Linked DNA regions of Acidicapsa ligni. Each later gene encodes a partner of the first gene's protein in a complex. Links are inferred from orthologs where the notes say so. Each region holds a gene or a part of one and is shown in the gene's direction. Other genes may lie near its edges.

Evidence for each region. The genes of interacting proteins can lie anywhere in the genome.
Region 2: the proteins of OHL19_RS14360 (region 1) and smc are in contact, whole or in part, in a crystal structure (PDB 3ZGX), measured with the Bacillus subtilis proteins. The link is inferred for Acidicapsa ligni from one-to-one orthologs.

The regions. Positions count from the first base shown.
Region 1 is NZ_JAGSYG010000004.1:25,046-32,828, forward strand. The notes cover bases 2,458-5,231. They hold OHL19_RS14360 (segregation and condensation protein A), read left to right. Parts: upstream 2,458-3,251; coding sequence 3,252-4,211; downstream 4,212-5,231. Other genes in these bases: trpS (tryptophan--tRNA ligase), read left to right, coding at 2,458-3,239; OHL19_RS14365 (inorganic phosphate transporter), read left to right, coding at 4,373-5,231. Also shown: sucC (ADP-forming succinate--CoA ligase subunit beta), read right to left, coding at 1-819; trpD (anthranilate phosphoribosyltransferase), read left to right, coding at 1,054-2,109; more of trpS, read left to right, coding at 2,190-2,457; more of OHL19_RS14365, read left to right, coding at 5,232-5,977; SMC-Scp complex subunit ScpB, read left to right, coding at 6,135-7,280; OHL19_RS14375 (pseudouridine synthase), read left to right, coding at 7,277-7,783. UniProt on the Bacillus subtilis protein: Participates in chromosomal partition during cell division. May act via the formation of a condensin-like complex containing Smc and ScpB that pull DNA away from mid-cell into both cell halves.
Region 2 is NZ_JAGSYG010000002.1:919,014-923,433, reverse strand. It holds smc (chromosome segregation protein SMC), read left to right. Parts: upstream 1-383; coding sequence 384-4,220; downstream 4,221-4,420. Other genes in the region: OHL19_RS10185 (DUF6979 family protein), read right to left, coding at 4,279-4,420; OHL19_RS10195 (LysR substrate-binding domain-containing protein), read left to right, coding at 1-67. UniProt on the Bacillus subtilis protein: Required for chromosome condensation and partitioning.

The DNA.
Region 1 (7,783 bases):
CATTGCCAAACCTGCGCCGTTGACCATGCAGGCGATGGAGCCATCGAGCTTGATGTAGTTCAGGGCGTACTTGCTGGCCTCGACCTCAAGCGGATCTTCTTCGGCGACATCGCGGAGAGCCTTGATCTCGGGATGGCGGAAGAGCGCGTTGTCGTCAAAGGTCATCTTGGCGTCGAGCGCAAACAGCTTGTCGTCCTTGGTGGTGATGAAAGGATTGATTTCCAGCAGAGATGCGTCTGTCTCGACGAAGGCCTTGTAGAGGCTCTGGAAGAAGGTGACGGCCTGATTGACCTGCGTCGGCTTGAGGCCGAGAGCGAAAGCAATCTTGCGTCCTTGATAGGCGGCGAGGCCAATCGATGGATCGATCTCTTCCTTGTAGATAGCGTCGGGGTCTTTGGCTGCTACTTCTTCGATTTCCATGCCGCCTGCCTGCGAGGCCATGAAGACCAGCTTGCCGGTAGCGCGATCGAGGACGATGCCGAGGTAGAGTTCGCGGTCGATGGCGGCTGTCTCTTCGACCAGCAGGCGCTGGACCTTTTGTCCGACGGGGCCAGTCTGATGCGTCACAAGCTGCATTCCGAGGATGGACTTGGCAGCCGCTTCGGCGTCCGCCAGGTTGCGGACAACCTTGACTCCACCACCCTTGCCACGGCCACCGGCGTGAATCTGAGCCTTGACCACCACGCCTGAGGCCCCATTGGCCAACAGGGTTCTCGCGGCTTCAGCCGCTTCCGGTAGCAGATTGGCTACCTCACCCCTGGGCACGGGCACGCCGTACTTCGCCAGGATCGTCTTTGCTTGGTACTCGTGAATTTTCATCGTTTGTAGGGCTCACTCGCTAGCGACAGAAGGGTTTTCCCGTACTCTCGTCCGTCTGTCTTTGATTGGATGAGGATCGTGTGGGTGCTTCTGCGGCACTCAAATAGTACCGAACGCAGCAAAGATGCGGCAAACGGGATCGGCACAGTATGAAACGAGCCGTCATTCCATGATTTTCCTGTTGCCCGCCGTTCTGCCGCGACCCGTTACGATAAAGGGAAGAGGTTCATCGTTTTGGGAATACTGAAAGAATTGCTTAAGCCCCTCACTGAGGATGGCGCTGCCCTTACAAAAGAGCAGGCGCGTGCTGCGCTTGTGGAGATTCTCGACGGGGATGTCTCGGATGTCGAAACCACAGCCATGCTGACGGCGCTCGCGACACGTGGCGAACTGGCTCCGGAACTGGCCGGGTTTGTGGAGGAGATGCGAGAGCGTGCGACTCCGATTCCGCTCACGGACGAAGAGCGCGATCTGCTTGTGGATACCTGCGGCACGGGTGGCGGGGGGCCAGCAACTTTCAATATTTCGACCGGCGCGGCATTGGTAGCGGCCGCAGCCGGAGCGCTGGTGGCCAAACACGGCAATCGCGCTGTGACATCGCGCTGTGGGTCGGCGGACGTGCTGGAATCGCTTGGCGTTCCGATTACACTGCCGCCCGATCTGGCCGCGGAGTGTCTGCGCGAAACAGGATTTGTCTTTCTCTTTGCTCCAATGCTGCATCCGGCGATGAAAGCGGTGGCTCCGCTGCGGCGCGCGCTGGGTTTTCGCACGATCTTCAATCTTTGCGGGCCGCTGACCAATCCGGCGAGGGCGCGTGCGCAGGTAATCGGAGTGCTGGCGCCGAGCCGGGCATTGCTTATGGCGCGGACATTGCTGGAACTCCAGACGACGAGGCGGGCCTTCGTGGTTCACGGGCTGGACGGGTTGGACGAGCTTACTCTGACGGGCGAGTCGATTGTTGTCCGCGTTGAGCCGGCGGCGGAGCCATCCATCAAGGCAGCGCGTATAACTCCCGATATGGCGGGGGTTGAACTTGCGACGCTGGCTGAGTTGTCGGGCGGCGATGCGGATGAGAACGCCAGCATTCTTTACGACATCATCACCGGCATTCCCGGGCCGAAGCGGGAGATTGTGCTGCTGAATGCGGCTGCCGCGCTGGTTGCAGCCGGGCTCGCCAATGATCTGAAGGAGGGCGTGGCCCAGGGTGCGGAGGCTATCGATTCTGGAATGGCGGCGGTTACTTTGCAGAAACTACGCGGATTCGGAGCGAAATACGGGAGCCGTTCCTGAGTTTCGAATCTCCCACAGGCTCCCGGTACAATACGGGAGAGACACGTCTCCGAGATCGCAGTACTGGAATCGATACAGCAATGGCCTCTAATGCACGTCCGCGCGTCCTGAGTGGGATGCGCCCCACCGGCAAGCTCCACCTCGGCAACTACATGGGCGCACTGGCCAACTGGGTCAAGCTCCAGGATGACTACGAGTGCTACTTTTTCATCGCAGACTGGCATGCGCTGACGACGGATTACGCCGATACCTCCAAGGTAAAGACGAATATCGAAGAGGTTGCACTCGACTGGCTCGGCGCTGGGCTTGATCCGGAGAAATGTGTCCTCTTTCTGCAGAGCAAAGTGCCGGAACATGGCAAGCTGTTCCTGCTTTTCAGCATGATTACGCCTCTCAGTTGGCTGGAACGCGTGCCCACGTACAAGGAACAGCAGGAAAACCTGACAGGGAAGGATCTGACGACGTACGGATTCCTTGGCTATCCGCTCTTGCAGGCAGCGGATATTCTTCTCTACCAGCCGGAGTTTGTCCCGGTAGGCCAGGATCAGGTTGTTCATGTGGAACTGACGCGGGAGATCGCCCGGCGGTTTAATTTTTTCTATCCGAAGCCACTCGGAGATCATGCTCCCGGCCAATCCGGAGATGCTCGAATCCTGGAGACTGTGTTGCCGGAGCCGAAGGTGTTGTTGACGCCTTCGCCCAAGCTGCCTGGGACAGATGGACGCAAGATGTCCAAGAGCTACGGGAATACGATTCAACTCACGGACTCCGAGGCCGAGGTTCGTCAGAAACTGAAGACGATGGTCACCGATCCGGCAAGAGTTCGCCGCACCGATCCTGGCGATCCGGATAAGTGCCCTGTCGGGGATTTGCACAAGGTATTTTCCTCGTCCGACAAATTGCTCGAGGTTTACGAGGGCTGCCGGACGGCGGGGATCGGCTGTATTCAATGCAAAGGCTGGGCAGCCGACTCGTTAGTGCAGATACTTGCTCCAATTCAGGAGCGGCGTGCTCGGTTCACTGCCAGTCAAGCCATCGAGATCATCGAGGAAGGCTCTATTCGAGCTCGACGTCGCGCCGCGGAGACCATGCGGGAAGTGGATGATGCAATGCAGATGCCTATCGGCTAGGGCCAGATTGCAATGGAAGAAGAAATTGAATTGACCGAACAACCCGCCAACCCGAAAGTTACTTCCGACGAGACAAAAGCCACGCCGGTGCTTGTCCTGACGCCCAAGCCTGTTGCCCAGGCCAAGTTTGATCCGTTCAATCCACCAGATGAAAAGCATGCGTCGAAGCAGAAAGCCCAGCCGGAAGATCCGCAGGCGTTTCCGTTCTCGGTTACCGTGGGCAAGGTCTATGACGGCCCGATGGACTTGCTGCTGGACCTGATCCGCAAGCAGGACATCGATATATATGACATTCCGATTGCGCGTATCACGGCGCAGTTTCTGGGGTATGTCGAAAAACTCAAATCCACGGATGTGGATGTTGCGGGCGAGTTTATTTATATGGCTTCGCTGCTCATCCATATCAAGAGCAAGATGCTGCTGCCGCGCGCGCCTGCCGGGCCGGACGATCCCCATGCCGACGATCCTCGCCGCGAGCTGGTGGAGCGGCTGCTGGAGCATGAGCGCTTCAAGAACGCTGCGCAGATGCTGCAGCAGAAACAAATGCTGGAAGCTGCTTCGTGGACCAATCCGGGTATGCGCGAGTTTCGCGAAGATGCCGCTGCCGAGCCTGAAATTGCCGCAGACACGGTCGATCTGGTGCGTATTTTCAGAGACATACTAGAGCGCGTCCGCACCCGGCCTGTGCTCAATGTCGAAGAGGATTCCGTCACGGTGGGCCAGATGATTCAGTTCCTAGGCCGACGTCTGACGATGGAAGACAGGCCCGTATCGCTGCGCCGCCTGCTGGGGAACAGCCGTTCTCATCGGGCGCTTGTGGCGATGTTTCTGGCGCTGCTGGAGCTGGTGCGCCTGCAGGCCATTCTGCTCAACCAGGACCAGCTTTTCTCTGACATCTTTATCAAGAAGAATACCGAGTTTGAAAACGTCGTAAACGAGCTTGCCAGCCGTGCGCACGATGATTGGCGATAGATAACTCTGCTGAGATTGTTCCTAATCGGGAATAGTTGCACTCTAAACTGTGCAATTATCCCCTATTCATTAAATATTCATAAAAATGCCTCCTTTGAATTCACATTCTGGCAATCGTTGCCCTGTTAGCTTCCGAATGTTGCACTTTGGGGGGATTTTGCATGGCTACGATAGCTACACCAGATGCAGGCACGTCGCTTCTGGATAAGAAAATGAAAAAAGGCCCAGGGCTTCTGGGTGGAATTATCTTCGCAGCCGTGATTCTTGGCGGTTTGGGCTATTGCGGTTTCAATATCGCTAGCGATGTAGGACATGTAGCAGTGGTCAGCGTCTGGCCTTATGTCCTGCTTGCGGTTGCGCTGTTGATTGCACTCGGCTTTGAATTTGTTAACGGATTTCACGACACAGCAAACGCAGTTGCAACTGTGATCTATACACACTCACTCGAACCGCATGTGGCCGTGGTCTGGTCCGGCATGTGGAATTTGATTGGCGTGCTTACGTCGAGTGGAGCGGTGGCTTTCGCGGTTGTTTCGCTGCTGCCAGTTGAACTCATTCTGCAGGTCAGCTCGGGCGCTGGTTTCGCCATGGTCTTTGCGTTGTTGATCGCAGCCATTTTGTGGAACCTCAGCACCTGGTGGCTTGGACTGCCGGCTTCCAGTTCGCATACCATGGTTGGTTCCATCATTGGCGTAGGCGTAGCCAATCAGTTGATGAGCGCGCACAGCGGAACTGCTGGCGTCGATTGGGACCAGGTAATCAAGGTCTTCCGCGTACTTCTCATCTCGCCGCTGGTTGGTTTCGGCCTCGCGTTCCTGCTGATGTTGATCACCAAGAAGCTGATCAAGTATCCGGCGCTCTTCACTGCCCCCACAGGAGACGAGCCGCCGCCATTCCTGATTCGCGCATTGTTGGTTCTCACCTGCACCGGTGTCAGCTTTGGACATGGTTCGAACGATGGCCAGAAGGGCATGGGCTTGATCATGCTCATCCTCATCGGAACGGTTCCTACCGCTTACGCACTGAATCACACGATTGGCCCCAAGGATGTTGTCACCTTCGTCGCTGTATCTGATCAGGCGACCAAAGTGCTCGACAACCATGTGGACAAGAACGCGCTCATGGGCGATCCACGCGCCGATGTGACTCAGTTCATCAGCACCAAGAAGTTCACGCCTAACACCATGGTCGCCCTGCGCGAACTGGTGCAGGACATCAGCCACGAAGTTGGTCTTTACAAGGAACTGAAGGCGGTTCCGGCGCGGGATCAACAGAACGTCCGTAACGATATGTACGTGGCCAGCGCGGCGCTGACCATGATTCACAAGAGCCATACCCCGGCCTTCAGCGATGACGAAGACAAGATCCTGGGCAACTATCAGAAGAGCCTGGATCGCTCGACGAAGTTCATTCCGCTCTGGGTAAAAATTGCCGTAGCGCTCGCGCTCGGTATGGGCACGATGGTGGGCTGGAAGCGGATTGTGGTTACCGTTGGCGAAAAGATCGGCAAGGAGCACCTGACTTATGCACAGGGCGCCACGGCCGAACTGATCGCAATGGGAACCATCATTGCCGCCGACAACTTTGGCCTGCCGGTGAGCACGACGCATGTGCTCAGCTCGGGTATCGCCGGTACGATGGTTGCGAACGGCAGCGGCCTCCAGTGGTCTACTCTGCGCAGCATTGCTATGGCCTGGGTTTGCACTCTCCCGGCGGCGGCATTGCTCTCGGGTGGCCTATTTTGGATCTTCCGGATGTTCTCCTAAGGCAATTTGAGGGGAATTGGACCGTCAGCTAACCATAATCGAGTCTTAATCAACCATCCAAAGGGCGTCCAGAATCTGGGCGCCCTTTCTATTTGTGGCTAAATTCCGCAAGGATTCCCAGCTTCCGGTACGATACCTAAGGTGCCTATTTAAAAAGATGAGTCTGAAAGCCAAGCTTGAAGCCGTAATCTACGCTGCCGAGGAGCCCATAACCCTCGCGCAGATGGCCGTTTTGTTTGCCGACGAAGCGCTCGAATGGAAGGCAGAACTTGCTGCCCAGCGCGCCGAGGAGAATGCCGAAGCGCAACTCGATCTGGGTCCGCCTGCTGAGTTGGACGCGGTGATCGAATCTGCTGCTGAACCTGCAACGGTGACTGAAGAGGCCGCTGTCTCGATGGGTTCGCTGGAGGTCTCAGATTCGGCTGCCTCGTTAGTCTCGTCAGATTTAACGGTCGCGCCAGATCAGGTCGATTTGGGCGATTTAGTCGATTCGGCTGCGTCGAGTGAAACTCTGTCCGAAGCCGCTGCCGCAGTTGTTGTGGATCCGGAGCTAGAGGCCAAGCGCCTCGCCCGGTTACGCGATCGCGAGATTCGCGAGATCCTACGCGGTTTGCTTGACGAACTGCTGGCGGAGTATGCCAGTGCTCCACGCGGCATTGAGATTCGCGAAATAGCCGGGGGCTATCGCATGGCTACTAAGCCGGAGTGCCACGACGCGGTTCGCGCCTTTGTTAAGAGCCTTAAGCCGCCGCTCAAGCTCTCGCTGCCAGCGTTGGAGACCCTTGCCGTCATTGCGTACAAGCAGCCCATTACTGCGCCTGAGGTAGGTGAAATTCGCGGCGTGGACTCTGCTGGCGTGCTTGGCTCCCTGATCAGCCGCAAACTTATCTCCACGGCTGGCCGCAAGCAGGTTGTCGGCCGCCCGATGCTGTACAAGACCACCAAGGAATTTTTGCTCCGCTTTGGACTCAAGGATGTCGCCGAATTGCCTTCGATGGAAGAGTTCGAGAAGATGGCGGCGATTGAGCTGAGCGAGACGGACGACACGGATTTATCGGCCGAATCCGGCAATCTTTTTGCCGAAGCGGAATCATCGGAAGACGCGCCGGAATCTGATCATGAGTCCGGTCGGGAATCCGGGCAGGAATCTGGGAAAGAAGAAAGCGAAACCTCTGATCCGGTGAGACATGAACCGGAAGCTACAGAAACATCCACTCCTACCGCAGAGCCCTCCCAGGAGGCAGCGGAAGCACATGCGCCCGTCGAGAGACAGGACGCCGAAGAAATTGAGGCAGAACCATGAAGTCCGATCCTATTGAAACTGATGTAACCGAAGAACCTAAACCGAAAGCCAAGAAAGCGAAAGCGGCGAAAGAGTCCGCAGTAGAAAAGTCGGCTGCCAAAAAGACAGCCACGAAAAAAACTGCTGCGAAGAATCTGGTAGCCGAGGAAGTAATTACTCCGGAGCCGGAAGCGAAGAAGAAAGCGGCTAAGAAAGTTGCGACCAAGAAGGCCGCAGTTCCAGAACTGCCTGCGGAAGAAGCTGCAGAGGAAATTGCAACAGAGGAAGTTGCAGCAGAAGCTGTGACCGAGACTGAGCCGGTCATCGAGGCCGAGCCCGTCATCAAGACTGAGCCTGTCGTCAAGGCAATCAAGAAGTTTGTGGGAAAGAAGGCCGCTGCGAAGAAGGCAATCGTTGCAGAGCCAGATGCAGAGGAAGAGATCCCCGCTGGTCCGGAGCCAAAGCTGGAGCGTTTGCAGAAGATTCTGGCCCGCGCCGGAATTTCATCGCGTCGCAAGGCGGAG
Region 2 (4,420 bases), on another replicon or contig:
GCCGCAGGCGCTGCGGGCGATTGAGAAGGTGATTCGGAAGGCGGTGCCGGCGGGGTGGTCTGTTTAGGCTGACGCTCTCGTCTGGTACTCTCGTCTGGTACTCTCGTCCGGACCTCCCATCCGGGCCGCTACTGAATGGCTGTTTGAGGGCTGATCCTGAGGAAAACTCGTCCTTAATTCCTTGATTTTTCGGGATATTTTCCAGAATGGGGGTTTCGGACTTCTTATCCACAAAAACGGGGTTTTACGGTGTTGACCCTGCCTATTCGCACCCTTAGCTTTGTAATCGTATGGCAATATTTTGCCGACCCGGCTCGTCTCTTTTTCTTCTCATTTGAAGACCGGGGCACGGTAATGAAGATCACGTCCATTGGGGAGTTTGCATGCTGAAACTGAAAAAGATCCATATCCTGGGCTTCAAGAGCTTTGCCGACCGTACTGAAGTAGCGTTGCCGGGAACGGGCATTGCGGTGGTGGTGGGGCCGAATGGGTGCGGCAAGTCGAACATTCTGGATGGCGTGACCTGGGTGCTGGGCGAGCAGAGCGCAAAGACGCTGCGCGGCGCGCACATGATGGATGTGATCTTTGCCGGAACGCGGGACCGCAAGGCGCTGGGAATGGCCGAAGTGACGATCACAATGGTGGATCCCGAGGCGTATGAGGGGCCTATGGCGATTGATTCCATGGCCCCCGAGGTGCATATCGAGAACGAGATGCCCGCCGACTGGGACGAAACTGCGTTGCGAAAGCAGCGGGCCACGGATGTGGAAGAGGCGATTGCCGAGAACCAGCCGGGGCAGGTTGTGGACGAGGATGAGGGCGAAGTTGCGCCTGCACCGCCGACGGAGAGCGAGATGCAGGGCGGCGCGGAGCAGGCGGTGGTGCTGAAGATTCGCCGCCGGAAGTTTCAGCGGACTCCGGCGCAGAAGGGCGAGATTGTCATTACGCGACGGCTATTTCGTACTGGCGAGAGCGAGTATCTGCTGAACGGAAAGCTGTGCCGGTTACGCGATATCCAGGACATCTTCATGGGTACCGGTCTTGGGCCGGAGAGTTACGCGATTATCGGGCAGGAGCGGATCGGGCAGTTGCTGAGTTCGAAGCCGCACGATCGTCGCGCGATTATTGAAGAAGCCGCGGGCATTACGCGGTTCAAGACGAAGAAGCGGTTGGCGGAGTTACGGCTTGAATCGGCGAAGCAGAACCTGGCGCGCGTGGATGACATCTTCGATGAAGTAACGCGGCAGATGAACAGCCTGAAGCGGCAGGCGGCCAAGGCGGAGCGTTTTGCAGCGCTGCGCGATGAGTTGCGGACCAAGCTGCGGGTAACGATTGCCAGCCGCATGGCGCGAATGGATGCGGAGCAGTTGAAGCTGGAGCAGGAGATTGCAACGCTGACGACGCAGATCGATGGCTCCGCGTCGGAGATCGAGATGCTTGAGGGCTCTTCGCACGGGCTGAGCGAGCGGGGATTTGAGCTCGACAAGCTGGGGCAGCAGTCGCAGGCACAGGCCAATGGCGCGGCTGTCGAACTTGAGCGGGCTGCGGCGCGGGAGCGTGGCAACAGCGAGCGTGTGGCGGAGCTTGAGTCACGGCTGGCGGGCATGGCAGCAGATCTGGAACAGACACGGACGCAGATTGCCGGAATCGGTGAAGAGCGGACGCAGCACAAGCAGTTCCTGGAGAATGCGGCGGAGGAGTCGCGGGCGTTTCGCCAGCAGGTTGAGGCGCGGCAGAATGAAGCGCGGGGTGCGGCACAACAGGTTTTCGACGCGGAGCGGGGGCTGGAGAGCGGACGCCGCAATGCGATGCATTTGCTGACCCTGGCAGGCACGGCGCGCAACCAGACGGCGCAGGCAGAGGAGTCGCTTGCGGCGCTTGAGCGCGAGGCGCAACGGCTTGAAAACGAGATGGGCCAGGCGCGGGCTGAGGCGGGAAATCTTGGCGCGGAGCGTGGACAGGTCGGCATTCGTTTTGAGACTGCGACCGAAGCTCTGAAGCAGCTTGAAGCGGAGATTGCAGAGCTGCGCGAGACGCTCGGCGTTCGAAGGCAGGAAGAAGCAGCGCTGCGCACGCGGACCAATCAGCTTCGCAGTGAGCAGGCTTCGCTTACAGGACGACGCAACTCGCTGGACTCGGTGATCAAGAATCACAGCTATTCGACGGAGACGGTGCGGAAGCTGCTGAAGGCGGACTCACTTGGGCCGGGGATGACTCCGATTGGAACGCTGGCGGATTTTCTGGATGTGGCTGGCGAGCATGAAGTCATTGCGGATGATTTTCTGCGGGAAGAGCTGAATTACATCGTCGTCAAGAACTGGCGCGATGCGGAAGAAGGCGTTCGGCTGCTGCGTTCGGGGATGGATGGGCGTGCGACCTTCCTGGTTCATCCGGAGGATGGCTCGGCTGTTTCCAATCACTCCAACGATGTGATTTCAGGCGAAGGCCTTGTCTCTCTGCGGCAGATGATCAAGGTGCAGAACGGTTTTGGTCAGGCGCTTGAAGGGATGCTGCCGAAGCTGCGTCATGGATATCTTGCTCCGGATGCGGAGACCGCGCGGAAGAGCGCGATGAGTTATCCGCAGGGCTATTTTCTTGCACCTACGGGTGAGTGCTTTCATAACGCGACGGTGAGCGGCGGCAAGCCTGCGGCCGAGGGTCCGCTGGCGGTGAAGCGCGAGCTTCGCGAGACGCAAAAAAAGTTGTCGAGTGTTGAAGCGGATCTGAATCACGCGGAGATCAGTGCGGTTGAAGCGGCGCGAGCCATTGAAGAAGTGGCGGCGCGGCTTGAGCAGTTGAGCGAGCAGCGACGGCAGGCGGAGCGCGATGCGGCCAACCAGGGCGCGGCTCTGAAGCAGATGGAGTCCGAAGTTCAACGAATCGAGCGGCGGCTGCAGGAGTGGCTGCTACAGGCTGCGCGGAACAAGGAAGCAAGCGACCAGAAGCAGGGATTGATCGGGCAGAAGCTTGAAGAGGCACAGCGGCTTGAAGCGGAGCATACGGCGGCTGAGGTTCGGCTGGAGGAGTTGCAGCAGGGTCTATCCGAGTTGCGCCAGGGCCGCGAGGGATTGCAGCAGGAAGCTGCGCGGGTTACAGCGGAACTGGCTGGACTTGAAGAACGGAGACGCGGCGCAGAGAGTGCTTACAGGCGCATCGATCAGCTTCATGCGGACATGGAGCGGCGCGTGCTGGCGCTGGAGCAGCAGCGTGTTGCAGCCGAGGCGGAACGCGATCAGCGCATTGGCGAGAGTGGCCAGCTTGAGGTGCGTCAGCTTGAGTTGAAAGCCTCACGCGATCAGGCTCTTGAAGAGGCTCGCAGCGCTGCCGCAGAGGCGAAGGCTTTGCGTGAGCAGCTTGCCACGATGGAAGCGCAGTTGAAGATTCTGCGCTCATCGACGGATGCTTTCCGCGAGAAGCGCAGTTTGTTTGCGAGCCAGGCGGCGAAGCTGAAGAGCGATCTTGAGCATCTCGAAGCCGGTTGTTTGAATGAGCTTGGCGTGGAGGCAGTTGCGCTTCGTGCGGAAGAAGGAATTGCCCATCTTGAAGGCGATGAGCTTGTTGCTGAAGAAGAGGCCGGGCGCGAGTTGCGGCAGAAGCTTGAGGCGATGGGTCCGGTGAACATGATGGCGCTTGAGGAGTACAAGGAGACTTCGGAGCGGCATGAGTTCCTTGAGACACAGCGCAAAGACCTGATCGATTCGATTGAGAATACGCAGAGCACGATCAAGGAGATCGATCAGATTTCACGCACGAAGTTCGATGAAGCGTTTGTGAAGATCAATGAGAACTTTGGGCATGTGTTCAGCAGATTGTTCCATGGCGGGCAGGCGTTTCTGCGCTTGACGGATGCGGAGAATCAGGCCGAGAGCGGGCTTGAGATTGTGGCTTCGCCTCCGGGCAAGAAGCTGCAGAATGTACTGCTGCTTTCGGGCGGCGAAAAGGCGCTTACTGCGCTGAGTCTGCTGGTTGGAATCTTCCAGTATCAGCCTGCACCTTTCTGCGTACTGGACGAAGTGGATGCGGCGCTCGATGAAACCAACGTCGGGCGGCTCGCGGACATGCTGCATGGAATGAGCCAGGATACGCAGTTCCTGCTGGTGACGCACTCCAAGCGGATGATGCAGACGGCGGATATGATCTATGGCGTGACGATGCAGGAGCCCGGTGTTTCAAAGATCGTGAGTGTACATATGGGCGGGCAGCAGAGGGCTACTGCCTAGTCCTACTACCTAGTCCCGAGAGAGACCCTGGAATTCCATGCGTGGCATGCATGGAATTCTAGGGATTGCGGACGATGAGGTCGTTTTTCCAGAGGGCCATGACAACATCCAACTGGCTGTTGTGGGGCTTTTCGGAGTTTTCGGAGACTGCTTTCCAAAGGGTGCCGATAGACCAGCTTTGAGATCCTTCGACAAGTAAG